Regions from separate parts of the Neobacillus sp. OS1-32 genome, predicted to be linked through region 1. Evidence: predicted binding sites of a transcription regulator. Region 1 holds the regulator's gene; each other region holds the start of a gene.
What was found. The regulator Rex, encoded in region 1, represses fermentation and respiration genes when NADH is low (regulators of the CRP and FNR family bind a similar motif). The targets are predictions, from matches to a motif close to TTGTGAAATATTTCACAA.

Region 1 (10,057 bases):
ATTTCTTCAGCCTTACTGCTTCCGAACCTTAAGACAATATTAATAGTTTCAGCGGTTAATAGGCCTTTAATCTCAAAGCCGCCGCTTGAATGGAATGACTCATATTTGACCTTAATCGTTTGGCAGCCAATTTCCTTAGCTGTACACTCACCATAAATTTGAATCTCAATATGCTCTGCGTTTAACAAACCACCAATGATAAATTGTGATTCTGCTTTAAAAATTTCCGTTTCACAGTCCTTGGCCACCTTCAAGATGCCCTTGACCCTTACTTCTTCAGCTTTTACTCTGCCGCCAATCGCCGCATGACCCGATATTTCCAGTTTTTTCACGACATTTAAAATAATTTTGCCTTTAGTTCCTCTATGCAGGTTAACAGCGAGAGCTTGGCAACTACCTTTGTCCCAGACTCAAAATGAAAACTTTCAGCATTAATCAGCAGCAAACAGGAGGACACCCCCAGCTTTCTCGTGATGACGATTTCCCCATGTTTTTGTTCAATTAGCGGGCGGTTTAGCTTTAAAAGCTGAAGCAGCATTTTTCCTTCGTCTAAATTGATCTCCCCTGATTGCAGCAGTTTTTCCAATACATTTGCCTCAAGAATCCTCGAAAAATCAAACTGAAAATGGCCACTCTCACTTTCTTGGTAAATATTCATAACCGTCTCTGAAACAATGTTACGTTTTATAAGTTCATCCTTTGTTAAAATAATTTCCGTTACATTTGGTGATAACAGATCTGCCAATTCATCCAGCGACAAATTCTCCTTCATTGTTTGAATTTTTTCAATCCGTTCCAATATCCTTTCCTTGGGAAAAAAGGTTTCTTGACCTGTAAATGTTGATTTACGGATAAACCATTCCTCTGGTATAAGATCCTTCCGTTTCCAGCGGTATAACTGCCCATACGAAATTCCGGTTAAACTCAATAAGTCCTTTTTGGAAATTAACTCCTCGCTCATTTTCGATAACCCCTTTCTATTTTACAGTGTAACATAACATTGTTATGCTGTAAAATTTTATTTTCTGTTTTTTGGAAAATAGGGCTGATTGCCAATTATCCCGCACAGCTATCACCAAATCATCGTCCCCTTCCGGACAGCTTCAAACTACGATCCTCCCTTTTTGTCTTTTCTGCTATCCCATCAATAAATAAACGCATGGCCTCATGTACCTGTTGCAGTGCCTGACACCATGCTTTCACTTAGACAATTAAAAAAAGCTTCCCTGATCATCATCAGAAAAGCTTTTTCTCCTATTCTTCGGTTTCGTCGACATTCGGATAATGCTTCAAAAAGTACACCAGTGATTGCAGTTCAACTGCGAGGTCAATGTGATGTACGCGAATCGATTTGGCGACATTTAATCTTGCCGGGGTAAAGTTCAGGATCCCCTTTACATTCGTGTTGCCAAGACGGTCCGTAATCAATTGGGCAACCTGAGCCGGTACTGTTAAAATAACCACCGAAATCTCTTCTTCGTTTAAATGTTTTTCTAAATCATCCATCGCAAAAACTGGAACATCACCAATTAATGTTCCAACCTTTCCAGGGTCAACATCGAAGGCGCAGGTGATTTTGGTATTATTATTTTTCATAAAATTATAATTTAAAAAGGCAGTTCCTAAATTACCCACACCAATTAGGGCTACTTTCGTTAATTCATCCTGGTCCAGAGTTTTCCGAAAAAAGGATAATAAATAATTTACATTATAGCCATATCCTTTTTTCCCGAGGGCACCAAAATAGGAAAAATCCCTGCGAATTGTAGCTGAATCAACCTTCACTGCTTCACTTAACTCTGCTGACGACACCCTTTGTTTACCAGAAGAATGCAGATTTTTTAAAAACCGATAATATAACGGTAGCCGCTTTGCTGTTGCCTGTGGAATCTTCGTCGTTTCATTCGACATTCTCTCCTTCACCCCGCTTCAAGTATTAGCTCCATTGCTGCATGTTCAAATCAGGTCGGTTCTTTTATAGTCACCACTTTTACCGCCGGTTTTTTCCACTAAATAAGTTGGTCCGATTACCATACCCTTATCCACTGCTTTACACATGTCATAGACCGTTAAAGCACACGCAGAGGCTGCTGTTAACGCTTCCATCTCAACTCCCGTGCTACCGATTGTTTTCACAGATACGGCAATATGTAACTGGTATTGTTTTAATTGAATTTGCTCCCAGGAAAAACTAATATTTATCCCTGTTAACGGAATAGGGTGGCACATCGGAATGATCTCCCAGGTTTTCTTGGCCGCCATTACCGCAGCAACTTGAGCAACTGCCAAGACATCGCCTTTTTTCATTTCATGATGCGTTATTTTTTGGTAAATTTCTTCACTTACGGTAATGCTGGAATGAGCAAAAGCAGTGCGGACTGTTTTCGGCTTATTGCTGACGTCCACCATCTTTGCTCTTCCTTCTTCATTAAAATGAGTAAACTCAGCCATTATAAATACCTCCTCCCAAATGATACTATATTTTTTTGTCGATGTGTGTGAAACTTTGAACTAACGGTATATTTTTTTATCCAATTACGGCTTTTTTGCTCGTATTGCCGCCCTTTCGGGAATAAGGTACACTATTTGTAAGTATAGAGGTGAATGAACATGATTTTACTGCAAGTTAATCAATTACAAAAATATTATGGTGCTGACCTTATTTTATCGAATATAAAGCTAGAATTACAAACTCGGGACCGCGTCGCCCTCGTCGGCCGGAACGGGGCAGGTAAATCGACATTATTGAAAATTATTGCTGGACATCTGTCTTATGATGGCGGCGAGATCATCAAGCCGAAAGAGGTAACAATCGGCTATTTAGCCCAGAATACCGGTTTGGAATCCAATTTTTCCATCTGGGAGGAAATGTTGAGTGTCTTCGAAGCACTTCGAAAGATGGAAAAATCTTTACGCAAGCTTGAGGAGCAAATGGCTGATCCTGATATTTTTAACCATCAGGCAAAGTACGAACGAATTATTCATGAATATGACCATTTACAGGTCCAGTTTAAAGAACTTGGCGGCTATCAATTTGAAGCGGATATTCGCTCCGTGCTGCATGGACTCAATTTTCATGACCATTCATTGATGATCTCAAGCCTCAGTGGCGGTCAAAAAACACGGCTTGCGTTAGGTAAGTTACTGCTGACGAAACCGGACATTTTAATATTGGACGAGCCCACCAACCATCTGGATATCGAAACGCTCTCCTGGCTTGAACAATATTTACAAGGGTATGATGGGGCCATTTTAATTGTTTCGCACGACCGCTATTTCTTGGACAAAGTGGTCACTCAGGTGTACGAATTATCGCGCAACCGCATCCAACGGTTTAGCGGCAATTATAGTGCTTATTTAGAACAGAAGGCAGCCAATTTTGAACGTGACATGAAGCTATATGAAAAACAGCAGCAAGAAATCGCTGCCCTGCAAGATTTTATCCAGCGCAATATCGCCCGGGCGACAACGACGAAACGGGCGCAAAGCCGGAGGAAAAGGCTAGAGAAAATGGAAGTTATCGACCGTCCGTTAGGTGATGAAAAGTCTGCCAATTTTTCATTTGACATTGAAAAGCAAAGCGGCAACGATGTATTAGCGGTAAATTCCCTTGCAGTCGGTTATGATGGCGAGAAAGTATCGGAGAACATTTCTTTCCGCGTATTTAGGGGTGACAGCATTGCTTTGGTCGGCCCAAACGGCATCGGTAAGTCCACTCTGCTTAAGACGATTATTAAAAAGCTAAAACCGCTTGGCGGAGAAATTTTATATGGGTCCAATTTATTGATTGGTTATTATGACCAGGAGCAGGCAAACTTGACTTCCAACAAACGGGTCTTAAACGAACTTTGGGATGAATACCCACTTAAACCAGAAAAGGAAATCCGCACTGTGCTTGGAAATTTTCTTTTTTCTGGTGATGATGTATTAAAAACTGTCTCATCGCTGAGCGGTGGTGAAAAAGCACGGCTGGCCTTAGCAAAGCTGATGATGGAAAAAGCCAATCTGCTAATCTTGGATGAACCAACAAACCATCTTGATCTTGATAGCAAAGAAGTCCTTGAAAATGCCTTAATCGACTATCCAGGGACACTTTTATTTGTTTCCCATGACAGATATTTTATCAATCGGATTGCAACGAAGGTGATTGAGCTGAGCCGCGAGGGGAGCACTGAGTTTCTTGGAGATTATGATTATTACGTCGAGAAGAAATTGGAACAGGAAGAACTCGCTGCTATTGAGCTTGCCTCTCTCGAGAAAAAGGCTGCCGCTGCTGACCGTTCAGAAAAAGTAAGTTATCAACAAGATAAGGAAAGTAAGAAGCTGGAACGTCAGCGGAAACGCAAGCTGGAAGAAATTGAACAGCGAATTGAAGAATTGGAAGCGCAAATTCAAGAGTATGAACAGCTTTTATGCGATCCTAAGATTTTTCAGGATCATCAAAAGGTAATGGAGATTACCCAAAGCAATGAAAAGACAAAGGCCCAGCTTGATCAGTTAATGGATGAATGGGCTGAGCTGGCGGAATAACTTATCTATTTGACGGCTGCCGAACCCGCCTTTTCTGGTATGGCAGCTTTTTTTAATGATAAAAAATTATGCTGTAACCTTCAAAATATCTTTTCCACAATTTTATCCACATGAAGAATAGCTAACTCATAAACATGATTTAACTTTTCCACATTATCCACAAAAATATCTGTTTTTATCCACATTATCCACAATTATTAAATGAATTACCCACAATTGGATTATTACATAAGCGACTTATCCACATTTTTTATGTTTTTCTCCAATTTAATCAATCGTTTAATTAAGGGCACATTAGCCAGTTTTAATTAAACGATTGGTTAAATGAAAACTCGTCGACTGGCGAGTCCTTAAGGACGAAGGCAGAGGCGTAGTTGAATTTATGCGACATAAGGAGGTATAAAATTTAGGAAAATTTTATACCTCCTTATTAGCTAAAAAAATAACCCTCCAAAAAAAGGAGGGCCCAGTTTTAATTAAATATCTCAATTTCAAGTCCAGGAATCGCATTAAGAGACAAATCCGCTCTGACTCCTTTTTCAAACATTACACTGCCGGCTGCCGCAATCATGGCAGCATTATCGGTACAAAATGATAACGGCGGTATCACTAATTCCACATCCAAGCCGGAAAAGGCTTCCTCTAAAGCACTTCTAAGACCTTTGTTTGCGGCCACCCCACCGGCTACTAACACCTGTTTTACTCCATATTCCGCAACGGCATCGACGGTTTTTTTCACTAAGACATCGACTACACTTGCCTGAAAGCTCGCAGCTAAATCCTCTGGGGCAATCGCTTCACCGCGCTGCTCAGCATTGTGGACAGTGTTAATAACAGCTGATTTTAACCCGCTGAAGCTAAAGTCATAAGAGCCTTCAAGCCAGGGCCGTGGCAAATCAATCACCGGGCTGCCTTCGTGAGCCAAGCGATCAATATGCGGACCCCCAGGATACGGCATATTTAATACCCGGGCTACCTTGTCATAGGCCTCGCCGGCAGCGTCATCGCGCGTTTCCCCAATCACCTCAAAATGACCATGTTCCTTCATATAGACCAGCTCTGTATGTCCCCCTGAGACGACCAGGGCTAAGAGTGGAAACTGCAGTTCTGTTACCAGCCGATTGGCATAAATATGCCCGGCAATATGATGGACTGGCACAAGCGGTTTTTGATGCGCAAAGGCCAGCGCTTTCGCCGCATTAACCCCTATTAAGAGAGCACCTACCAAACCCGGGCCTTCAGTAACAGCAATTGCATCAATTTCTGACATTGTGACATTTGCCTGCTTAAGCGCCGCTTCGATCACAATCGTTATTTGTTCAACATGATGTCTGGAGGCAATCTCCGGGACAACCCCTCCAAAGCGTTTATGGCTTTCAATTTGCGATGCTACAACGTTCGCGATAATTTCGCGGCCATTCTTTGTAATCGCCGCTGCCGTTTCATCGCAGCTTGTTTCAATTCCTAAAATTAACAAATCCTTTTTCATACGTTCACCCACATTACTAAGGCGTCTTCTTGATTATCCGAATAATAATTTTTCCGAATGCCGCCATTTTGGAATCCCATTTTTCGATACAGCGATTGAGCGATATGATTCGTCACCCTCACTTCCAGTGTCATTGTCCGGACTCCTTTAAGACGGGCAAGTTCCATTAAATAGCGCATCATCGCGTCACCAAGTTTTTTTCCGCGATATTCCGGGAGGATGGCAACATTCGTCACATGTGCTTCATCCACAATCATCCATGCTCCGCAGTAACCAACTACCCTTTTGTCATGTTCAATGACAATGTAAACCGCAAATTGGTTATTGTGTAATTCATTATAAAAAGCCTCCCTGCTCCACGGCAGCGTGAAAGAAGCATGTTCCACCTCTAAAACCTGGTCAATATCATCTTCTCGCATATAGCGAAATACATATGAATCGTCCATTTCTCATTTCCTATCCATTTAAAGTTTTTCCTTGTTTCTCCAGCCACTTTGCTTCGGCCTCCGCTAAGCGAATATAGTTAGGCACAAAAGTATGCACATCCTCACCCGGCTTATCTTTTCCTAACCATGCTAGCTCAGCAGGACGGGGATTTTGTTCAGTTGGATTTGCAAAAATCGCCTTTGACCCCAATCTTTCTTCAAATACCTTGCGATGAAGCGGCACATCATTACCGACAAACAAAACAGCTTGGCCTAGTTGCGCTAATTTGGGTGCCCAATCTACAGCCATTGCTAACTGATCTGGTTCAACGGTGGTAAGTCTACCATTTTCAAAACGGTACAACCCTGTATAGACTTGTCCCCTTCTAGCGTCAAATATAGGTGACACATAGCCTTCAAAGCGTCTTGCCGGCGCGGCTGCCAATACCTCCAGGCTGGAAATGCCGACAAGAGGAATATTTAACGACCACGCTAATGTTTTCGCAATGGTTACGCCAATTCTTACTCCAGTATAAGAGCCTGGACCCTTGGCGACCACAATTTTTGTCAAATCTGTCGGCTGCTTTTCACAATCCTCCATGAGTGTCTGAATCGCCGGCATGATCCGAATGGAGTGATTCTTTTTTAAATTGGTAATATATTCACCAATTACTTGATCTTCCTGTAAAAGCGCTACCCCCAACGGATTATTGGAAGTATCGATCGCTAAAATCGTCATTGAAAAATCTCCTTACATAATTGCTCATATCTTCGGCCTTTGGGAATGAGGACGATGGTTCGCTGTTCGCCTTCATGATGATATAAATAAACCGTTAACAGCTCATTAGGCAGCTGCTCTTTGATGACATGGGCCCATTCCACTACAGTGACACCATGACCTTCAAAGTATTCATCAAATCCCAAATCCTCCAATGAATCTTCTACCCGATAGACATCCATATGATATAAAGGGAGCCTCCCCTGATACTCTTTTATAATGGTAAAAGTGGGGCTGTTAACAGTCCTCTTAATATCCAAACCTTTAGCAATACCTTTTGTAAAAGTAGTTTTGCCTGCCCCTAAATCGCCTTCAAGGGCAATCACATCACCCGGCTGCAAATGGGCGGCAATTCTTTCTGCAAATTCACTGGTTTCCTCTGAATTATTTGTTTTTAGTTCATACTGGGCCATCTAATCACCTATTTTACTGTAAAAGATCTTTATCTTCATTTTACCTTATTTTTATACAAAAAAACCTTAGGATGTTTCCTAAGGGAACGTATTTGATATGTAGTCTTTTAGTTAGCGAACATAAAAAAAGCCGAAACATCGTTTCGTGCTGACTATTTTTTGAAGATGGCGGTCTGGACGGGACTCGAACCCGCGACCTCCTGCGTGACAGGCAGGCATTCTAACCAGCTGAACTACCAGACCAGATTGCGGGGGCAGGATTTGAACCTGCGACCTTCGGGTTATGAGCCCGACGAGCTACCGGACTGCTCCACCCCGCGATAATAATAAGATATAAAATTTTCCTATGCCCCATGCATAAGGACTGTCCCTTCCTCTACCAGCTTATTCAGAGGAGCTAATGCGTCGGGACAACTCGGAGTTTATTCATTGAAGCAACGCTCGTTGCTCCACCCCGCGATAATAGAAAAATATTGTTTTATTAAAACAGCCCGGCAGCGTCCTACTCTCACAGGGGCGCGTGCCCCAACTACCATCGGCGCTGAGAAGCTTAACTTCCGTGTTCGGTATGGGAACGGGTGTGACCTTCTCGCCATCACCGCCGGACTATTTAGCTGACACTATTTTATTATAATGTCTTTTTGAAATTTTTCAAGGGGAAATCTAAATTTTTTCATTCCCTCAAAACTAGATAATACAGAAGAAGTTCCATTGAAGAACGAGTTCGCTTTCTGATTCATGTCTAGCTCCAGCGTCCAGCAACTAGTGTCTTTCGGTCTTTTCCCTACGATAAGTCAACATTGAATCGTTTCACTCTTCGTGTTTCCTTTATCTCAGTCAAAGCCCACCACAAGGAACACTTCGTCAGCGTAGGCATCGCACGAGGAAAAAGCATTAGCTTTTTCGAGGAAGCCATACGTTGCTAAGCGGACGCTTCCGCTTTTCTATTTGGTTAAGTCCTCGATCGATTAGTATCAGTCAGCTCCACGTGTCACCACGCTTCCACCTCTGACCTATCAACCTGATCATTTTTCAGGGATCTTACTAGCTTAAAGCTATGGGAAATCTCATCTCGAGGGGGGCTTCATGCTTAGATGCTTTCAGCACTTATCCCGTCCGCACATAGCTACCCAGCGATGCCTTTGGCAAGACAACTGGTACACCAGCGGTGCGTCCATCCCGGTCCTCTCGTACTAAGGACAGCTCCTCTCAAATTTCCTGCGCCCACGACGGATAGGGACCGAACTGTCTCACGACGTTCTGAACCCAGCTCGCGTACCGCTTTAATGGGCGAACAGCCCAACCCTTGGGACCGACTACAGCCCCAGGATGCGATGAGCCGACATCGAGGTGCCAAACCTCCCCGTCGATGTGGACTCTTGGGGGAGATAAGCCTGTTATCCCCAGGGTAGCTTTTATCCGTTGAGCGATGGCCCTTCCATGCGGAACCACCGGATCACTAAGCCCGACTTTCGTCCCTGCTCGACTTGTAGGTCTCGCAGTCAAGCTCCCTTGTGCCTTTACACTCTGCGAATGATTTCCAACCATTCTGAGGGAACCTTTGGGCGCCTCCGTTACTCTTTGGGAGGCGACCGCCCCAGTCAAACTGCCCACCTGACACTGTCTCCCACCCCGATTGAGGGGTGCGGGTTAGAATTTCAATACAGCCAGGGTAGTATCCCACCGACGCCTCCACCGAAGCTGGCGCTCCGGTTTCTCAGGCTCCTACCTATCCTGTACAAGCTGTACCAAAATTCAATATCAGGCTACAGTAAAGCTCCATGGGGTCTTTCCGTCCTGTCGCGGGTAACCTGCATCTTCACAGGTACTATAATTTCACCGAGTCTCTCGTTGAGACAGTGCCCAGATCGTTACGCCTTTCGTGCGGGTCAGAACTTACCTGACAAGGAATTTCGCTACCTTAGGACCGTTATAGTTACGGCCGCCGTTTACTGGGGCTTCGATTCAGAGCTTCGCTTTTAAGGCTAACCCCTCCTCTTAACCTTCCAGCACCGGGCAGGCGTCAGCCCCTATACTTCGCCTTGCGGCTTCGCAGAGACCTGTGTTTTTGCTAAACAGTCGCCTGGGCCTATTCACTGCGGCTTTTCAGGGCTATGCACCCTAAAAAGCACCCCTTCTCCCGAAGTTACGGGGTCATTTTGCCGAGTTCCTTAACGAGAGTTCTCTCGCTCACCTTAGGATTCTCTCCTCGCCTACCTGTGTCGGTTTGCGGTACGGGCACCTTGAATCTCGCTAGAGGCTTTTCTTGGCAGTGTGGAATCAGGAACTTCGGTACTGTATTTCCCTCGCCGTCACAGCTCGAGCCTTCACGGTGAACGGATTTTCCTATTCACCAGCCTAACTGCTTGGACGCGCATGACCAGCAGCGCGCTTACCCTATCCTCCTGCGTCCCCCCATCAC
Region 2 (10,057 bases), 2.0 Mb from region 1:
AAATTAACATAAAAAGGGTGTCCAAAAGTCAAAAATTTGACTTTCCCAGACACCCTGTAAATTAATTTTCAGCTAATTTATGTGTAACTGCTTTTCTGGCAGGCTTTACTTCTCCCGGATCACTGGCTTGTTTTGCCCGTTTAATAAAGAAGGACAGAATCAGCGCAACTGCGGCAATTCCGGTAGCTACCATGAATGAATAATTGATGCCGTCAAGCGTTGCTTTCATCAAAATTTCTTGTTTCATTTGCGCGAGCGCTTCAGCTGTTGGCGGCTGCGTGGCGTGGCCCATGGTGGCCTTCGCAGCGGCCCCAATTTCTTTTGCCCGAGTTTCAGTATGGGTCGACATGACCGTTACCAATAATGCGGTACCAATAGCACCGGCCACCTGGTTCATGGTATTGTTCATTGCGGTGCCATGGGGATAAAAACGTGTTGGCAGCTGATTTAACCCATTCGTTGAAACTGGCATCATCGCCATTGACATGCCCAATGAGCGGATAGAGTATAAAATAATTAGATGTGTATAGCTTGTATCGAGCTCCAACTTACTAAACATATACGTCGTTGCGGTCGTAATCGCTAAACCAATTACTGCTAAAATACGTCCGCCAAATTTATCAAATAGTCTACCGGTAATCGGTGACATCAACGACATCAAAATAGCACCAGGAAGCAGCAGGAGCCCTGCGTCCATTGGGGAAATGCCGCGAATGTCCTGAACATAGATTGGCAGCAGCAACATCCCTGAAAACATCGCCATATTGACAATCATGGTAATAGCAGAAGACAGAGCAAACATCGGATATTTGTAAATCCTGAAGTTCAGCATTGGCCGGTCCTGTTTTAATTGCTTCAAAATAAAAACGGTTAAGCATACGGCACCGACAATAATCGTCCCATACACTAGCGGACTGTCCCAGCCTTTACTACCGGCAGAACTAAAGCCATAAAGAATACCGCCAAACCCAAAGCTGGATAAGGCCAGCGAAAGAAAATCAAGATGCAAATCCACTTTTTCTTTTTTATCTTTAATGATAAAAAAGCCAATTAATATGACCACGATAGCAATTGGTGTGATGAAGTGAAACAACATTCGCCAATCATAATGCTCGATAATCCAACCGGAAAGTGTTGGGCCAATCGCCGGGGCAGACATTAAAATTAAGCCAAAAACCCCCATCGCAGTTCCTCTTTTTTCCACAGGGAAGCTGACCAGCATAACATTCATTAGAGTTGGCATTAATATCGCCGACCCGGAAGCCTGGAGCATCCTCCCTGCTAATAAGATCGAAAAGATGTGAGCAGTGCCTGCGAGGATTGTTCCGACAGCAAATAAACACATCGCAGATAAAAAGATTCGACGGACAGAATATTTTTGAATTAAATGAGCAGTCGTCGGAATTAATATGCCGTTTACCAACATAAACCCAGTTGTTAACCACTGAACAGTTGTTGGTTCAACTTTTAAGTCCCTCATAATCGAAGGCAGTGCGATGTTTAATAAAGTATTATTTAAAAAGGCAATGAATGCCCCAACCATAAGGACAGCAATGATACCATATGGAGGGCGACTCATCGGTCTATCGGTTTGTTCCAAGTAAATTCCTCCCTTTAAACTAGTTGTTCATTTTTTTATACCTCTGTTTCATAATTACCTATAATAAACTCACTGTTCAATTTTTGCAATAAAAAAATCTTCATGATTATTGATTTGTCAGGTTACCAAAAATAAGGTACTATAAATTTGTACAATTGGTATAATATGATGTCAAGGTGATTGTTTATGAATGACCGCAAACAACATGTGGTAAAAATGGCCCATCAGTTGTTTATTGATAAAGGATTTCAGTCCACTTCTATTCAGGATATTTTGGAATACAGCGGGATCTCCAAGGGGACTTTTTATAATTACTTTTCCTCAAAAAGCGAATTATTAACAGCCATTTTTAAAATGACTGATTCAGAATTGGAGAAAATACGGAATGATTTATTAATTGGCCAAGATCCCGCAGACATCGAGATTTTTATTAAACAAGTTGAAATGCAATTAAAGACAAATCGAAAAAATAAAATAATTACGCTATTCGAAGAAGTAATGATCTCTAAAGATGATGAGTTAAAGCGGACCATCGAAGAGCGTAAAATCCAAAATATTCGCTGGATTTATCATCGGTTGACTGATATTTTTGGCATCGACAAAAGACAGTATCTACTCGATTGTGCCATCATGTTTATGGGAATGCTCCGAGAAAATATCAAGTTTTACCAATTGGCTTATGAGTCCGATGCCAATATTAGCCAAGTCGTCCGCTATACCGTAAATCGTTTGGTTCATATGGTAAACGAAATAGTGCAATCGGAGGAACGGTTAATACCTGTTCAAGCCTTGGAGCGTTGGCTGCCGGACTGCAATCGCCATGTTCGTTCTTTTAGGAAAAAGCTTTTGCACCAGCTTTTTATTGTAAAAAATATCTTACATCAGCAAAACAATCAGCAGCTCAATTATGGAGATTTATTGGATTTTATTGAAGAGGAATTATTGGATGCTAAAAATCCACGGAAATTTCTCATTGACAGCGTTCTCCAAACATTGCAGACGGTGGAGGATAAAAAAGTCCAGGTAGAACTTCAGGAACTAAGTATCTTGGTTCAAGAGTATTTTGACCAAATTGACGCCAAATGACCCCTGTCAGAGGATAGGGGTCATTTTCTATGTATTACCAAATGATGGCTTTTGAATCTCCCAGACAAAATAATTGCTCGTATAGGGTCTTACCTCCACAACTGCATCCTCACCATTTTTCGTAAAGATTAGCCCGGAGCCCATTTTTTCTTTATAATCCCAGCCTTTTGAACTCATCCAAGTTTTAACCATTTTGTATTGATCGTTCATTTTATTAATCGATATAAAGCGAATCCGTTTTTCCGTCTTGGCAAACTCTACATACTCACAATTTGTGAAATGGAGCTTCGTAACGGAAACAAGCAACGGAATTGGATTCCCTTCCTGAAAAATCGTTGTACCGTAGCTGCTAACGATAATCCCACAAATTAGTATGATAGCTATAAAGCTTGTCAGCAGAAATTTCTTCATGCGTCCCATTAAAACTCCCCCAATACCATATCTCATTTATATAGACGAACTAGAGTGGAGTTTTGTTTCATAAATGGAAATTTTTGATGCAAAAAAATCCCCTTGATCTGTCCATTGTCAAGAGGATTTTTTTCGTTTTTTATTCTTTTTTTAAAAAAGTGCTGGGCATTAGAACCGCGACGACCTCTCCGGTGGCACAAAGCGTATCTTGTGCGAAGACTTCAGCCATGACCTTAAACTTTTTGGGATGAATTTCTTGCACCGTTCCAATTGCCTTCAGCGGAACCCCATTAGGGGTCGGCTTTAAAAAATTCACATGTAAAGAAGCCGTGACAAATCGTGGTGGTTCCACCCCATCTCCCGGTTCATGTCCATTTTTACGATGCAGTGCCAGCGAGGCTGACCCGGTGCCATGACAATCGATGAAAGAAGCAATTAATCCACCGTAGACGAACCCGGGCAAAGCATGGTGTTCCGGTTTTGGTGAATAAATCGTGACCGTTTTGTCCCCCTGCCAGCCTGTGCGAAAATGATGTCCGGCCTCATTTAACCGTCCACAGCCATAACACCAGGCAAAATCATCAGGATATTCATCTCTGAATTGCATATACCACTTTTTCTACCATTAGTTTCCCCCCATTATCTGAAAACGCTTGCTATTTTTTCTTTTAAATCATAACATTCAGAAAAACGAGTGGTCAATAACTATAAAATAGCCAACGCCTGATACCGATGATTTGTGTTTGAAACTTGGAAAATCTGACGTCAGCCTAAAAAAGGTGTCAGGCACCGAAGGCCTGACACCTTTTCCATTAGACTCCTTTATAAGCGAGGCGGTATAGTTCTGCTAATTCAGTGACGAGCGGCAGTTTTGGATTGGCGGTAGTGCATTGGTCTTCGAAGGCACGGTCCGCTAAGTAATCCACTTTTCTCTCGAATTCTTCTTTATCAATATTATTGGCTTCCAAACTCATAGGAATGTTTAGCTCTTTTGCGAGGCGAATAACCGCTTGAATTAAACTTTCCACGCCCTCCTCCGTTGTTCTTGCTGGTAAGCCAAGTGTTCTGGCAATCTCTGCATAGCGCTTGTCGGCGACGAAATGATTATACTTAGGAAAAGCAGCAAACTTCTCCGGCTTAGTCGCATTATACCGGATCACATGCGGCAGCAATACTGCATTGGCACGGCCATGAGCGATATGGAACTCAGCACCTAACTTATGTGCTAGGCTGTGGTTGATTCCTAAAAAGGCATTCGCAAACGCCATTCCGGCAATTGTAGAAGCATTATGCATTTTTTCCCGAGCTTCTTCGTCGTTTCCATTCCGATAGGCTCTTGGAAGATATTCAAATACCAGCTGAATGGCTTTCATCGCCAGTCCGTCGGTATAGTCGTTGGCCATGCAGGATACATAAGCTTCGATCGCATGTGTTAAGACGTCCAAACCTGTATCTGCCGTTACCTGTTTTGGCACGGACATGACAAATTGTGGATCAATAATTGCGACATCCGGCGTTAATTCATAATCAGCCAACGGATATTTTACGTTTGCCTCTTTATCGGTGATAACCGCGAACGAAGTTACTTCTGAACCGGTACCTGAGGTTGTCGGGATCGCCACAAATTGTGCCCTTTCACCTAAATGTGGGTATTTCACAATCCGTTTGCGGATGTCTAAAAACTTTTGCTTTAAGCCAAAGAAATCGGCATCCGGGTTTTCAAAGAACAGCCACATTCCTTTCGCCGCATCCATTGCTGAGCCGCCTCCAAGGGCAATAATCACATCCGGCTGGAATTTAGCCATCATATCGGCACCCTTCATCACCGTTTCAATCGATGGATCCGGCTCAACTTCCGAAAAGATCTCACAATGGACATAGTCCGGGCGTTTCCGTAAATAGTATAGGACTTTATCCACATAGCCAAGCTTCACCATGAATGGATCGGTCACAATAAATGCTTTCGAGATGTTCGGCATTTTAGCTAGGTATTGAATTGAATTCTTTTCAAAATAAATTTTTGGCGGAACCTTAAACCATTGCATATTCACGCTACGCTTTGCCACCTTTTTCACATTGATTAAATGGATTGCCCCTACATTTGTTGATACAGAGTTGCCGCCATACGTACCACAGCCAAGTGTTAAGGAAGGAAGATAAGCGTTATAAATATCGCCAATTGCCCCTTGAGAAGATGGCGCGTTGACAATAATCCGGCCGGCCTTCATTCTAAGACCAAACTCTTTGATCGCCTCATCATTGGTGGTATGAATCACCGCAGAGTGGCCCAGGCCGCCAAATTCCAGCATTTCCTCTGCTCTTTTTAGACCTTCTGCAAAGCTGTTAACCTTATAACAAGCTAAAACCGGGCTTAGTTTTTCTCTTGATAGCGGATATTGCGGTCCAACCCCCGCTAACTCAGCCACTAAAATTTTTGTTCCTTCTGGTACAGTTACTCCTGCCATTTCAGCGATTTTGGCAGCCGGCATCCCAACAATTTTGGCATTAACCGCACATGTTTGTTCATTGATAACCAATTTTTCGACCAGTTTCTTTTCGTCTTCATTTAAGAAGTAGCATTTATTGGCAATCATTTCGGCTTTTACTTCTTTATAGATTTCTTTATCAATAATAACGGCTTGTTCAGAGGCACAAATCATCCCGTTGTCAAAGGTTTTTGATAAAATTAAGTCATTGACTGCCTGTTTAAGATTAGCTGTTTTTTCAATATAACAAGGAACATTCCCTGGTCCGACGCCAAGTGCAGGTTTTCCGGAACTATAGGCCGATTTGACCATTCCTGCGCCGCCGGTTGCTAAAATCAACGAGATTTTATCATGGTTCATTAAAGTTTGGGTTGCCTCCAGTGATGGTGTTTCAATCCATTGAATGCAGTGTTCTGGTGCCCCTGCTTTGATAGCGGCGTCTCTTAATACACGTGCCGCTTCGCTGCTGCATTTTTGTGCCGATGGATGAAAGGCAAAAATGATCGGATTTCTCGTCTTAAGTGAAATTAACGCTTTAAACATCGTCGTTGAAGTTGGGTTCGTGACTGGAGTAACGCCGGCAATCACGCCAACTGGTTCGGCAATTTCAATGATTCCTTCTAGTTCATTTTCGTTGATAACTCCTGCTGTTTTATCGTATTTAATATTGTGATAGATATATTCTGTTGCAAACATATTTTTTATGATTTTGTCTTCATAAACACCGCGCTTTGTTTCTTCAACAGCTAATTTTGCCAGCTGCATATGCTGATCAAGGCCGGCTAAAGCCATTTGTTTGACAATTTCATCAATCATTTCTTGATCAATCTGCCGTAATTTCTCTAAAGCTTGAAGGCCATTGTTTACCAACTGATCAATCATTTCCGGTACATTTTGCATTTGTTTAACTTCTTTTTCTTTGACAGCCATTATGATCACTCCCAATAAAAAGTTTGTAAAAAATATCACATATCACTAGTGTTGCATAAAAAGTATCGGAATTTTCAGTTAAAATATTTCACCCTTTTAGGACCAAAAAGATAAATACCCATTTAAAGGTGGCTCTGTCCATTTGGAAATTTATTTACAGTTAAACCTGAAGACCTGTGGGACGACAACAAATTTGCTTATTAAGGAACAGCTTTTCCTTCAATCTTTCGAAGCCAAATATGCGCCGGTTTCCATAGTGCAGCCCTTAAATATCGGCTAATTTGTAGGATTTTTCGACTACTTTTTAATTCAATTTGCGCTAGAACATGTAGGCAAAAAACAATGAGTGCAATGAACACTTGATTCTGAATCGCCCATTCGCTTTGACCGTAAAACTTTTTTATGCTGAGGTGCTGTTTAATCCATTTGAAAAATAATTCAATGGCCCAGCGTGATTTGTACATCTCTGAAATTTCATCAGCTTCCAAATCGAAACGGTTGGTGATTAAATGGAGTTCATTTCCTTTTGAATCCAGAACTTTTATCAGTCGAAAATAATTTTCAGCACGATTTTGTGTGGTTCCAATCAACACCATTTGGTCCGATAAAACAGAAGAATTTTCCGGTAGTTTAAAGTTGTAAACTTCCCGTATAACAGCGTTCTTACGTAACCTTGAAAGAAAAAAGTAACCATCATCGGTCATGCGGTCAAAACGTTCGTAATCTAAGTAACCACGGTCGAACACATACATGCATTCTTTGTCATCTACCATGATTTCAAGCTGGCCACGATCATGTTCTTTTGCCGTAGTCATAACGGCTTTTTCCGGGTAAGAAGTGCCTTTTTCCATAAATACAAGCCGCAAATGCAGTTTTACTCCAGCCTTTGTTTTGCGGAATTTTGCCCATTTATGATTCGTCAAATTGAGTGGCAAGGTACTTGAATCGATGATTTTTAATGGCATCACAAGTTTTGTGTAATGTGTTTTGACATGAATTTGGGACACCAAATCAAGAAAAAGCCTTTGGAATAGATCAGGATTCATCCCATTTAAACGGCGTGACAGCTGAGAAATACTAATAGAATCAAGGTCAATTTCCTTTTGAAGCTGATCATCGAAAAGGTAATCTCCAAGCGCATGAAGGCTTTCCACTTCTTGTAGCTGCGCAAAAAGAAGTAATTTTAGGAACGACTCCGTCGTTAATTTCTTTGTATAGTAATCTAATTTCATCGTTTTCACCTGTTCCTCAAATAATTGAAGATTTATTGGTGAAAACCATTGTCCAAATGAAGTTTTTCGTGTAATCTTGTCCATGAGCTAGTCCTTTTATATTGGATTTGGACGGATTACCACCTGACCTATCCATTATAAAGGACTTTTTCTTTGCAGAGAATAATAAAATTGAACATTTCGAGTATTCCTAATAGTGAAATTAAATTAATGCAACACTAGTGATCACATATAAACTTAAAAAATAGCTGTTAGCTTGCTAAGAAGTATTTCAACTATTTCTGATATCATCATAACATTTGTACAGCAAAAAAAGATTGTGAAATATTGAACAAACTTTGATAAAAATGTATATAGATTGTTAACGTTAGTAACCATTTTAATGTAAAGCGCTTTACATTCCATTGAGTAACTTTCTAGAAGGCTGGTGGTGCCAGCTGTGATGAAAACGGCTGGGAAATGACCAGAAAATAATGTGAAAGCGCCCTTTAACGACGCTTTCGCTTCAATTTGTTTGAAAAAATTTTTTATCATTCACCCTTCTGATAATATTGGCCATTCTTTAGAATGATCGATCACCACTAATTCCCTTTGGCGTATAGCTGCTGATATTTGGCAGATGTTCTGATCTGCACAGTCAATTTCCCCTGTTGGTAGATTGTTTTAATTAAAAACGGAACACCGGTGGTATTTTGAAAGCGAAAATCTTTACCGCCATATGAAACGGTGGCATCACGGCCAGCAGGCACATAGCCGACGGATAAGGAGTGATGATGCCTTTCTATATAACTAACCCCGACTTTATCAACGGCATTAAACAATGTCGAAGATGTTTGGCAAATTCCTCCGCCAATGCCATCGACCATTTTTTTGTTAACAATTTCCTTGGCCTTCTGATACCCATGAGCCGCATCACTAGGACCTACCGTTGTATTAAATGAAAAATAATCCCCGTCTCCGACAATAATATTATTTATCGAACGGGCTGACAGTTCAATATTTCTAGCCCGCCCGGCGACACCGCTGTTAAAATAGGTGGTATACGATGCCAGAACAACATCGTCTAAACTGGCAATCTCTTCAGGATTATAACCGCTTTCCTTGACATAAATCGGGAGTTCCACGTCGCCGCCGGTTACCGATGCTGTCAATATGCGTTCCACTAATTCCTTCTCTTCTAATATGACTTGCGGCTTTCCTTTGATGATCTTGCCATGTTTGACCTGATCCAGCACCATCCTTTGGTCATATCCCGGTTTTGTATCTGTTCCCCGCGCCAGCTCCCTCGCCCATTTTTCGAGTTCTCTCTTATAGGCGGCTGGATTGGTCTCAAATCCCAGCTCCGCCGGTAAAATGGTCTTGATTACTTTTTGGGTGTTCGGATCAATGACATTGACGACAACCGTCTTTGGTTCTTCTTCCTGCTTTTGTTCCTCTGGAGCCCGAGTTTCAACTTGCTTGGTTGGTTTCGTTACTTTTTCGGCCGCCTCCTTTACAGAACAACCGACAAGTCCTAATAAACTCCCGGATAGTAAAATTGAAACCGCCCATTTCCCCTTTCCCATTTCACTGCTTCTCTCCTCTTATTCTTTTATGAGCTGTTTGAACTATACAATTGTTTCCAGCCAAAACATCATATTCTTATCGGAATATAAAAATGACAAAATAACAGCCCGATATTTTCCATTCGCTAATCTGAATAAATGCAGAATGAATGACAAACAAATTAACCAAACATTGCTATTAATCTGAGACTATTATAGTAGGCTGAAAATGTCGAAGCTGTCCCTTTATTAGCTAAAAAAAAATCGGCCAAGTGACCGATTAGTAGATGGGATTATTTTTGGGGAGGAACAATTAATACTGGAACTTTCGCTTCGTGAAGAATGCCATTAGAGACACTGCCTAAAACCACCCCTTTTACAGGTCCCATCCCCCGTGTACCAATGACAATATGCGTTACTGCCAGTTCTTTTGCTAGCTTGCAGATTTGCTGGACAGGGTCGCCGATTCTCATCAGCAGTTCATAGTCAATATTTTTTGATTTTAAATAATCAACCGCTGGCTTTGTTGCATTTTCAAATAACTCCTGCTGATATTCTTTGATTAGTTTTTCACTGATAAATAATTTCGTATGAATCATATTGAACGAAGGCTGGACATTTACTAGAAAAAGCTTGCTTTGAAAGGCGACCGCCAAATGTTCAGCTTCCTTCAATGCTTCAACAGAATTGATTGAACCATCCACAGCCACTAAGATCTTCTCTGACAATTTTAAAACCTCCTTTTTGAAAGCAAAAAAACCTTTTATA
Region 3 (10,057 bases), 540 kb from region 1:
GGTCTGGCACCGCTCTTGGTTAAAACGATTTTTCGCATCATTGAAGAAATCAATCAAACGGGTACCACGATTCTTTTGGTTGAGCAAAACGCCAATATGGCCTTATCGATTGCCAACCGTGCGTATGTCATTGAGACTGGAAAAATTGTTGCTGCCGGAACCGCGGCAGAGCTGGGTGAGAGTGATCAAATCAGGAAAGCTTATTTGGGCGGACATTGAAAAAGGTATCGGGATTCTCTCCGATACCTTTTTTTAGCCGAAAAGGAAAGCATTAACTTTCCTATTGGGTATAAGCACACAATGGAAAGCTTCGTGAGCAAAGACACCGCAGCCCAAAACCTTTGGGCGAACTGCGCCTCTGCCTTAAAGGCTCGCCAATCGGCGAGTTTTCTTTTTTACAGTTTGGCCTTCCGCTGTTCTGGTTTCAGCTTAAATTGATGGCGCTGCTCCTGGTGCAGCTGGGATTGAATTTTATTGGCATATTCTTGTAAAAGTTGCTCCAAGCCAACCATTGTCAGTGAAAAGATGTTGGCGTAATTCTTCTGTACTTCCCATTTCAGTTCATTTTTACCGCAAATGCTGTAGTTGTTGAGCTGTTCGATTTCCTTGCGTAGCTCTGCCAGTGCTCCTGCCTGGTCGGCCTCGGGGAGCACGAGAATGTGGTCGATTTTTTCAATGTATTCCTGTGATTTGGCGATTTTCCATTGAATTTCTTCGTAGCTGGCTTGGTCAATCAGCTGATAGTTTCGTTTAAATTCGTTCAGCTTTGCCGCCGCTTCATACGTCGCATTGACGATATCATCACGGGTCATTTCATTTGTTTCATAGCTTAGCATATGCTTCCATGACGGCTGGGTAATCGCCTTGCGGTGGTCCTCCAAGCTATGGCACAGCTTTTTGTAGCCGTACATTTCCGGATGCTCAAACGCCGGGCTCGCCGGGTCCAAAAACGGCGCGAGCGGAGCGATAAAGTAATAGATTCGCCGGTCCTCGTGGCAGGCAAGGTGTATTTTTTCACAGAAATCAATATTGGCGATCGCACTTTCGTACGTCTGCCGCGGGATTCCGACCATGAAGAACAGATCAATTTTTTTACAGTTATGCTTTAAAGCGAAATTCAAGGTTTCGATCACTTTGGCATTTGTACAGCTGAATTTCCCGTTATAGCGGCGAATGTTCTCATCATGTGTTTCCAGGGTGATTTCAATGCTGTATTTTGGCACGCTGTCTTCGATCAGTCTGAAATAGTCCTCATCCGCGTACTGGAATAATTCAAACACAATTTCATTTTTCAAATGAAGCTGTTTGACCCGGCTGAAAAACTCTTCGACATACTTGCGGCCCCCCTGCCGTAAGTCATGAAGAATGAAAATTGGTGCCCGGCTAAACCGGGAAATAAACTGAATGTCACTGGCAAGTTTCTCCGGTGACCGCAAGGCCAGTGATTGCCGCTGGCAGTTTTGCTGATAGGCCTCTCGCGAACCGCCGCAGATCAGGCAGTTCTGGGTACAGCCGCGCGCGGTTAACAGCGCGGTGTTGGGATAGTGCAGCCAGCCATTGTATGGCAGCGGATCAAGGATGTTGCGGTATTTAAACACCGAGCGGATCGTGTAGCGGTAGCCAGGAATATCGATATCATCCAGGTCCTTAGGTACGTAGGTCAACGGATTATAGCCGATTTGACCGCCCTTCTTCCAGGTTAAATTGGGAATATCGGCATAATAGGTGTTGCCCATTTCTAATTTATTCATCAACAACAGCATCAGCTTTTCCGTTGAATCGCCGCGCATGACAAAGTCGATAAACGGATACTCGATTAAGTCTTTATGGTAGTAAGTGGCGGATAAGCCGCCAAAAATAATCGGTGTCTCAGGATGCAGTTGTTTCACGATTTTTGCCAGCTCGATGCTGCCGTGCGCATGCGGCAGCCAGTGGAGGTCAATCCCGAATGCCCGGGTCTTGATGTTTTTTAATTTTTTTTCGACATTGAAATCCCGGCTCATCAGCATCCGGTTGGCGATATTAATAATTTTTACCCGCAGTCCGTACCGCTCCAAATAATCTGCGATGCTTGTTAGTCCGATCGGATACATTTCAAATACTGGCGATGACGGCACGACATCGCTGATCGGACCAGCCAGTACAGAACTTTTCCGAAAGTCGTAGACACTTGGCGCATGCAGCAGTACTAAATCATAGCTCATTTGTAACAACACTCCTATATATTATGAATAATCCACTTGTGACGCCTTTCACAAATAGGAATCAACTATTTACAGGTTAATAACTGTAACTTCGTTGGGAAAAATGGTCCTTGATTCCAATTAATATAAGTTTACTATAATCATTGTTTGATAAAGTGACAAATGGGTGACAAAATAGCGGTGAATTTGTGGAAATTTGCCGGGGATTCGGCTGGTTCTTGTATGACTAGAAGGGGCCGGCAAAATACTGCTATAATAGAAAGTAATTTTTTGAACAAAAGGATGAGGCAAAATGGCACATGCAAAAACTAACGCAATGCGGCTGCTCGATACACACAAAATCAGCTATGAGGTCCTGATATATGATCATAAGGATGAAAAAATTGATGGGATTTCTGTGGCTGCAAAAATTGGCAAGGATCCAAAAGAGGTCTATAAAACGCTCGTCGCCCAAGGGGCAAGCAGGAATATTTATGTGTTTGTCATTCCGGTGGCGGAGGAATTGGATTTGAAAAAGGCTGCCAAAGCAGCTGGTGAGAAAAACATGGAAATGGTGCCGGTCAAGGATATTCAAAAATGGACCGGCTATATCCGCGGCGGCTGTTCACCGATCGGGATGAAGAAACAGTACCGCACCTTTATTGATGAAAGCTGCCTGCCGCTCGACTCGATCGTTGTCAGCGCCGGAAAAATCGGCATGCAGGTGGTGCTGGGGCCCGGTCAACTGAAGGAAATCACCGGAGCGGAAATTGTTAATTTGACGAAATGAAAAATTTTCTGGGCATTCACCTATAAGAAACTCCTGCATAAGATAGGGTGAAAAATCATTGAGGTTCTCATCTGTGCAGATATTTGTTAACAAAGGGAGTGTCGACGAATGCCAGGAAAAATCAAAAATTATTTTGCAGGCGGTAATACAGCCAGAGGCTTCCACAATTTGTATGATTCCAATCTTCAAGGGTTGAATCGGATCTTTATTTTAAAAGGCGGGCCGGGAACGGGAAAGTCCTCGCTGATGAAAAACATCGCTAAAGAGTGGCTGGAAAAGGGCTATGATATTGAATTATTACATTGCTCCTCCGATAATAACTCGATTGATGGGGTGCTGATTCCTGCACTAAAGGTCGGTATTGTTGACGGCACTGCACCGCATGTGATTGAGCCGAAAGCACCGGGGGCCGTGGAAGAGTACATTAATTTAGGCGAAGCCTGGGATGCCAAGGCACTTGCCGCCCGGAAAAAGGCAATTGAAAAGCTGAGCAAGCAAATCAGCGAGTCGTTTGAACAGGCTTATGCGACCTTTAAACAGGCGTTAGAAGTGCATGATGATTGGGAAAAAATCTATATTAACAGTATGGACTTTCAAAAAGCGGATCAGTTGACGAACAAATTAATCGAGTCGTTTTTTGGAAAAATGAAGCTGAATAAACCATCCGATGTCCGTCACCGCTTTTTAGGGGCAGCGACTCCAATGGGAGCAGTGGATTTTGTCCCGAACTTAACCGAAGACATCCCCAAGCGTTACTTTATAAAGGGACGTCCCGGTTCAGGGAAATCCACCCTGCTGAAAAAGCTGGCAGCTGCAGCCGAGGAGCGCGGCATCGATGTGGAAATTTATCATTGCGGCTTTGATCCGAACAGCTTGGATATGCTGATTTTCCGGGAATTAGGCATTGCCATTTTTGACAGCACCGCCCCCCATGAATATTTTCCGAGCCGCGATGGCGATGAAATTATCGATATGTACGAAATTTTGATCGAGCCGGGAACCGACGATATTTTTGCCGACATTATCAGCAAAATCTCCGCGCAATATAAAAGGAAAATGGCCGAGGCCACCTCATACCTCGCCAAAGCCAAAGAACTTCATGACGAACTCGAAGCCATCTATGTTGCCGCCATGGACTTTTCGGTTGTCGAACAAATCCAGCGAAAAATTGAAGCCGAGATAGAGGAAATCGCGAAAGACTAATTTAAAAACGCAACTGGATTTTCACCAGTTGCGTTTTTATTTCTTCTTGTCACCTATATTGTTATTCAAATAATTGGGTCTGAACCGATCATCATCTCTTGCTGAATAAACAAAACTTACCCCAATTGCAGCAGTACCCAAAATGGAACCTACACTATAAGCAAAGATATGATACCCTAAAATAAAACTAATAATTGTTACACCTAATAAGAATAACAAAAGATAAAGAAAGATCTTGCCCATAAATCAACCTCCTCTTTTCCCTATAATACCATATACGGAAAAATTACCCGAAAGTTTCAGCGTTTTTATACGAATAAAGCATTTTTTTAATTTCTGTAAAAAAGGCAATTTAAACTAAAAGGGTAATAGGGAAAAATCGATTTCACCATTTTTAATATACTTATTAGTCCGGTGTCAGGCACCATGTGAAAAATTCACATAGTGCCTGACACCCTTTTTACTTATGCGGATTGGTTTTGCTTTGCTGGCTCTTGTTGCGTTTGTTGCCTTTGCTGTTGTCCCCGCTGACAAATTCAGCGGTAAATTCCTCTCCCATCTGTCTTGCCTGCGGTGAATTTTGATTGCGGCTGCCTTTGTTGAATTTCTTGGTCATCCTGATTGCTCCTTTCGATTAATTGCTATTGATAGTTTGGCGGCTATTGTCTGCTTTATTCTCCAATTAAAAAGGTTATTTTAGGAAAAAAGAGAATACTTTAATATGCTATTTTTTATAAAGGACTGATCGATCATGCCAATTAACATTGCCCCGTTAACAAGTCTTTTTAAGGCAAACCAAAACCCGGCCAATGCCGAACAAATGGAACGATATATGAAGAACCGCTTTCCCTTCTTTGGAATTAAGACGCCACAACGAAGAGAGATTGAAAAGCGATTTTTTCAAGAGACGGGAATAGTAAAAGAGCCGTTTCATCATGAATTAGTCCTGGAACTTTGGCAAATGCAACAACGGGAATATCAATATGCGGCTTTAACCTATATTGAAAAATCATTAAGTAAGCTGCAAAAAAGTGATGTAGCACTGATGGAAACTTTGATTACAACAAAATCTTGGTGGGATACGGTTGATGCCCTTGCTGCAAAGCCAGTTGGAAACATTGCGCAAAAGTTCCCGGAAGTTGTCGATGAGACGATTGATGGCTGGGCGACTCATGACAATATGTGGCTACGGCGGACGGCAATTCTTTTTCAATTAAAATATAAACAAGCGACAAATGAAGAGAGGTTGTATCAATACATCCGATTAAATGCCGCCAGCAAGGAATTTTTTATCCAAAAGGCGATTGGCTGGGCATTAAGGGAGTATTCCAAGACAAATCCGCTGTCTGTTAAGGGATTTATCGAGGGGAGTCGTTTAGCTCCGCTGAGTGTGAGGGAAGGCAGCAAGTATTTGTCTTGAGGCTCGATGCAGGAACAATTCGGAGAAAAATGGTAAAATACCGGTATTATTTATTTAAAGGGTGAAACAGAATGATAAAATGTATTGCTATCGATATGGATGGAACCTTGTTAAATTCGATGCAGGAAATACCCGAGGGAAATAAACAGGCGATTCTAAAAGCACAATCCCAAGGGGTTGAGGTGGTTGTGGCAACGGGCCGATCCTATCAGGAGGCCACCTATGTCCTGCATGCCGCTGGCTTGAGCTGCCCGGTGATTTGTGTGAATGGCGCTGAGGTCCGCTCTAAGGAAGGGGATGTGATTTCGGCCAACCCGATTCCGAAACAACTGGCCCGCGAGACAGCGGCGAAACTGTCGGAGAATGATATTTATTTCGAAGTTTATACCAATCATGGTGCCTACTCGACAGATGCCGATAAAGCTGTTTCTACTCTTGTTGATATTGTGATGAGCGCTAACCCCGAAGCGGATCGTGATGAAATTACTGTTGCGGCGGGGGCAAGGGTGCGCGACGGCTTGATCCACATGGTAGAGGACTATGAGCAGCTATTTGTCGATGACGAGAAGATGATTTATAAATTTCTCGCTTATTCCTTTGAGGACCCTGGCAGACTGAAGGCAGCCAGCACCGCCCTTGCAGTATATGATGAGTTAGAGGTCACTAAATCAGGTTATGAAAATATTGAAATTACCTATAAAAAGGCGCAGAAGGGGATGGCCCTCGAGGCGTTTACGAAGGCGATGGACATTGCCTTAGCGGATACGATGGCCATCGGTGATAATTTTAATGATATTTCGATGCTGGAAAAGGCCGGCCGCGCGGTGGCAATGGGCAATGCCAGTGATGAAATTAAAGCGCTTTGCGATGTTGTTACCGACACCAATGAGAACAGCGGCGTGGGCAAGGCAATTCTTGAAGTGTTGTAGGTTGAGGGAGAAATCGAGCTCGGAATTTCAAAGAATGAAGGACAAACCGATTATAGTCTTTTTTAAGAAGAATAAAGGACAAAACGGTCTTGGAATTTGGGGGAAATGTCTTTCATCGGGTGGATGAAGGACAAAAGGAGCTTGGAAATTAGGGGAAATGTCTTTCATCGGGTGGATGAAGGACAAAAGGAGCTTGGAAATTAGGGGAAATGTCTTTCATCAGGTGGATGAAGGACAAAAGAATCATAAAATATAGGGGAAATGTCCTTCACCAGGCGGATGAAGTATTAAAGGAGCTTGGAAATTGTAGGGGATGTCCTTCATAAAGAAAAGGGGGTATCTGTTGTTGGGGCGGATCGGGTCTATTTTTCTAACGCTGGTTTTGCTATTGTCCGGTTGTTCTTTTTTCGAAAAAAAGCAGACACAGGAGCCTGATAGAGACGCGGTTGATGTCCAACAGGAAGTGGAAGTGTTGGCAGAAAATTTATCGGTTCCCTGGTCTATTGATCGAGTAAATCAAACTTTCTACATCAGTGAGCGGACGGGAAGTATTGTCAAAATTACTAACCGCAAAATCGAACGGCAGCGTGTACACTTGGAAAAACCATTGGCTGAAGCGGCAGAGGCCGGTTTGCTTGGCTTTGTATTAGACCCGCAGTTTTCCGAAAATCACAAGGCCTATGCGTACTATACTTATCGGGATGAAAAGAAGGGACAGTTTAATCGTGTCGTTGTCTTGAGGACGAATGGCAACGAGTGGACAGAAGCCGCCATCCTTCTTGACAGGATTCCAAGCGCCGCTTATCACCACGGCGGCAGGTTAAAAATAGGTCCGGACCGCAAACTATACATTACAACAGGAGATGCTACTGAACCGGATTTAGCCCAGAATGTAAAGTCGTTAAATGGAAAAGTTTTGCGAATGAATTTGGATGGTTCGATTCCCGCGGATAATCCATTTCCAGGGTCATCTGTTTTTAGCTACGGTCACCGTAATCCACAGGGCCTGGCTTGGCTTGGTTCGAGGTTGTATGCCAGTGAGCATGGGCAGTCGGCGCATGATGAAATTAATATGATCAAATCAGGTATGAATTACGGCTGGCCAGTCATTCAAGGGCAGGCTAAGAAAGCGGGGATGGTGACGCCGTTGTTTCAATCAGGTGAGAAAACCTGGGCGCCTTCCGGGATGGCTGCATCCAATGGTAAGCTTTACGTCGCAGCACTAAGGGGCAATGCGGTATTTAGGTTTGATTTAGCACGGATGCGGATGAAACCGGTGATAACGGGTTTAGGAAGAATCCGCGATATTTTTGTAGATGGTGAGTATCTGTATTTTATCAGCAACAATACTGATGGCCGCGGAAATCCTGATGAAACTGATGATAAATTATATCGGGTATTGTTGAAAAATGGTAATTAAGATTTTGGCGGAATGTCTATCAGACAAAACGATTCAGCAAATGTATCGAACTGTCCCATAGGGAAATCCTATGGGACAAAACTGTGTGGAAAAAGAGTAGAAGTGTCCCATAGCAAAGCTCTATGGGACACAAGCGGGTGAAAAAAGAGTCGAACTGTCCCATAGGGAGGACCTATAGGACAAACCGATCGAAGAAACCAGTCAAACTGTCTTTAATAAAGCCTCTTAAGGACAAAATTCCCCGTAAAATCAACCATACTGTCCTTAAAAGGTTTAACAAAACTTCAAACCTGTTCCCAAGGCTACCGTCTTCAACTCCAGCGGTTATGTGATAAACGATAGGTAGCAGATAACTAGCAACAAACTTACAAAATCTCAATCTTTAGCGAATTCACCTCGGAAACGACGAGGTCTTCGTATTTTTGCTGTGCCAGGTAGAGGAGATCCTGCTCGCCGGCCTTAGGATTTTCCTGTTTAACTTGCGCCTTTACATCCTCTTGAACTTTCGAGGCGAGGACAATCAGCTTGTACTGCTGTTTTTCCATTGTCCAAAATTTCTTCTCACCGTAAGCCTTGATCAATTTCATTGCCGAACCATATTCGCGATATTGCCCGCGAGCTCGGGTAACCGCCTGGGTAACCTCGGCATCAGCAGCTTTATGGCCCTTCTCTTCAGCAAGCAGCGCCATCGCGTGCAAACGGATCATTTGCGTCAGCAGCTGATTCCGATCTTCAGCTAGTTTCGACTGTGAATCTAAATAGGTTAATTCCTCCTCTAACTGTTTGCCGCTATATTGCTTTTTCGCCGCCTCGCGGTTAATCGCAAGCTGAAGCTGGTTGATGAATTTATAAAAAGCAAGGTCGTCAGCGGTAATCCACTCGCCGTTAATTTTGGCAACTCCCTTTGGTTTTTCCACATTCAAATTCATAACCTTTTCGGTCTTTTTGCCGTCTTTCTCAAGGGTGAAGGCCGCCTCATATTTTCCGGTCATCGGCAGCTGCACCTTGCCGGAATAGATGCCCTTCTTCCCCTCGGTAAATGTTATTTGAGCAGTGCCGTGATCCATATTGGCCATTGATAATTCTGCCGTCACAGTTAAGCCCGTAACCGCCTTATCGCCTTCAGTTACCTTCACCTCAATGGGTGACGCCTTATCTTGTTGAAAATAAGGCTTATTTGTGATTTTAACCGTATAATCGGGGCTTGAACTGCAGCCGGCCAGCACCGCGGCGGCCAGCAGCACTACAAACAAAATCCGTTTCATTCCTGATAACCTCCCAAATGATGTGTTTCCAAAAATTCTTCAACCGTGTATTTTGTCATTTTTCCATCGTCTAAATAGGCAACATGGGTGCACACTTGGCGGATTTCATCGAGATGGTGCGAGGAGAGGAGGATTGTTTTACCATGCAACGACTTTAATACCTCTAAGATTTCCTTGCGCCCCAACGGATCGATGCCGCTCGTCGGCTCATCAAGAATCAAAATATCGGCATCCTGATAGAGCGTAATCGCCAGACCTAACCGCTGCAGCATTCCTTTTGAGTACTTCTTCACTTGGACATCGCGGTCATCCCAGAGGCGCACCGACTGCAGTATCTGTTCCATCCGCCCAAGATCCGCCGAACCCACAACCGCCTCGGCAAAAAATGTCATATTTTCAAGCCCGGTCAAGCTGGGGTAGAGCATGAATTTTTCCGGCAGATAGGCAATCGCTTTTTTCCACTTGACATTTTTCTTTGTGACTTCAATGTCATTAATTGTAATTTTTCCTTGCTTCACCGGTAGAAGCCCCAACAGGCTGTTAATAAAAGTAGATTTGCCGGCGCCGTTTCTACCAACAAGGGCGCAAGTTTCAGTTTTGCCGATTTCCACGGAGATAGCATCGAGGACCCGTTTTTTTCCGTAGGATTGGCTCAATTGTTCGACTTTAATCATTATTCAACCCCCTCCTTGCGGTTGAAGGCAATCGCTATGCCTATGGAAGCGGCAAGCCAGACCACCAGATTCCCCAGTAAAAAGAACACCGGCTTCGTCCACATGAAGGCCTGCAGCAGCCGCGACATGTGACCGAAGGAATAAACTCCGATGCCGGTTTCGAGAAACATTCG

Region 2: adhE (bifunctional acetaldehyde-CoA/alcohol dehydrogenase) is a predicted target of Rex. The motif match lies at 6,537-6,554, and genes of this name have one in related genera.
Region 3: RCG24_RS17505 (TIGR04190 family B12-binding domain/radical SAM domain protein) is a predicted target of Rex. The motif match lies at 2,241-2,258, and genes of this name have one in related genera.

What each region holds. Positions count from the first base shown of each region.
Region 1 covers NZ_CP133263.1:2,992,900-3,002,956, forward strand. Annotated here, with positions in the region: gene RCG24_RS14800 (cytoplasmic protein) at 1-332, opposite strand, end outside; gene RCG24_RS14805 (YhbD family protein) at 338-961, opposite strand; gene RCG24_RS14810 (redox-sensing transcriptional repressor Rex) at 1,255-1,911, opposite strand; gene moaC (cyclic pyranopterin monophosphate synthase MoaC) at 1,957-2,451, opposite strand; gene RCG24_RS14820 (ABC-F family ATP-binding cassette domain-containing protein) at 2,611-4,530, shown strand; gene tsaD (tRNA (adenosine(37)-N6)-threonylcarbamoyltransferase complex transferase subunit TsaD) at 5,003-6,019, opposite strand; gene rimI (ribosomal protein S18-alanine N-acetyltransferase) at 6,016-6,465, opposite strand; gene tsaB (tRNA (adenosine(37)-N6)-threonylcarbamoyltransferase complex dimerization subunit type 1 TsaB) at 6,476-7,183, opposite strand; gene tsaE (tRNA (adenosine(37)-N6)-threonylcarbamoyltransferase complex ATPase subunit type 1 TsaE) at 7,180-7,635, opposite strand; tRNA gene RCG24_RS14845 (tRNA-Asp) at 7,802-7,878, opposite strand; tRNA gene RCG24_RS14850 (tRNA-Met) at 7,882-7,955, opposite strand; rRNA gene rrf (5S ribosomal RNA) at 8,125-8,241, opposite strand; rRNA gene RCG24_RS14860 (23S ribosomal RNA) at 8,584-10,057, opposite strand, start outside.
Region 2 covers NZ_CP133263.1:1,024,360-1,034,416, reverse strand. Annotated here, with positions in the region: gene RCG24_RS05280 (DHA2 family efflux MFS transporter permease subunit) at 62-1,579, opposite strand; gene RCG24_RS05275 (TetR/AcrR family transcriptional regulator) at 1,787-2,686, shown strand; gene RCG24_RS05270 (hypothetical protein) at 2,714-3,106, opposite strand; partial or broken gene RCG24_RS05265 (PaaI family thioesterase) at 3,237-3,723, opposite strand; gene adhE (bifunctional acetaldehyde-CoA/alcohol dehydrogenase) at 3,910-6,513, opposite strand; gene RCG24_RS05255 (IS4 family transposase) at 6,714-7,829, opposite strand; gene RCG24_RS05250 (VanW family protein) at 8,327-9,310, opposite strand; gene RCG24_RS05245 (universal stress protein) at 9,583-10,017, opposite strand.
Region 3 covers NZ_CP133263.1:3,528,812-3,538,868, forward strand. Annotated here, with positions in the region: gene RCG24_RS17500 (ABC transporter ATP-binding protein) at 1-219, shown strand, start outside; gene RCG24_RS17505 (TIGR04190 family B12-binding domain/radical SAM domain protein) at 396-2,204, opposite strand; gene ybaK (Cys-tRNA(Pro) deacylase) at 2,497-2,973, shown strand; gene RCG24_RS17515 (PRK06851 family protein) at 3,082-4,176, shown strand; gene RCG24_RS17520 (hypothetical protein) at 4,213-4,419, opposite strand; gene RCG24_RS17525 (hypothetical protein) at 4,637-4,792, opposite strand; gene RCG24_RS17530 (DNA alkylation repair protein) at 4,928-5,596, shown strand; gene RCG24_RS17535 (Cof-type HAD-IIB family hydrolase) at 5,668-6,525, shown strand; gene RCG24_RS17540 (PQQ-dependent sugar dehydrogenase) at 6,872-7,945, shown strand; gene RCG24_RS17545 (FixH family protein) at 8,311-9,210, opposite strand; gene RCG24_RS17550 (ABC transporter ATP-binding protein) at 9,207-9,884, opposite strand; gene RCG24_RS17555 (ABC transporter permease) at 9,884-10,057, opposite strand, start outside.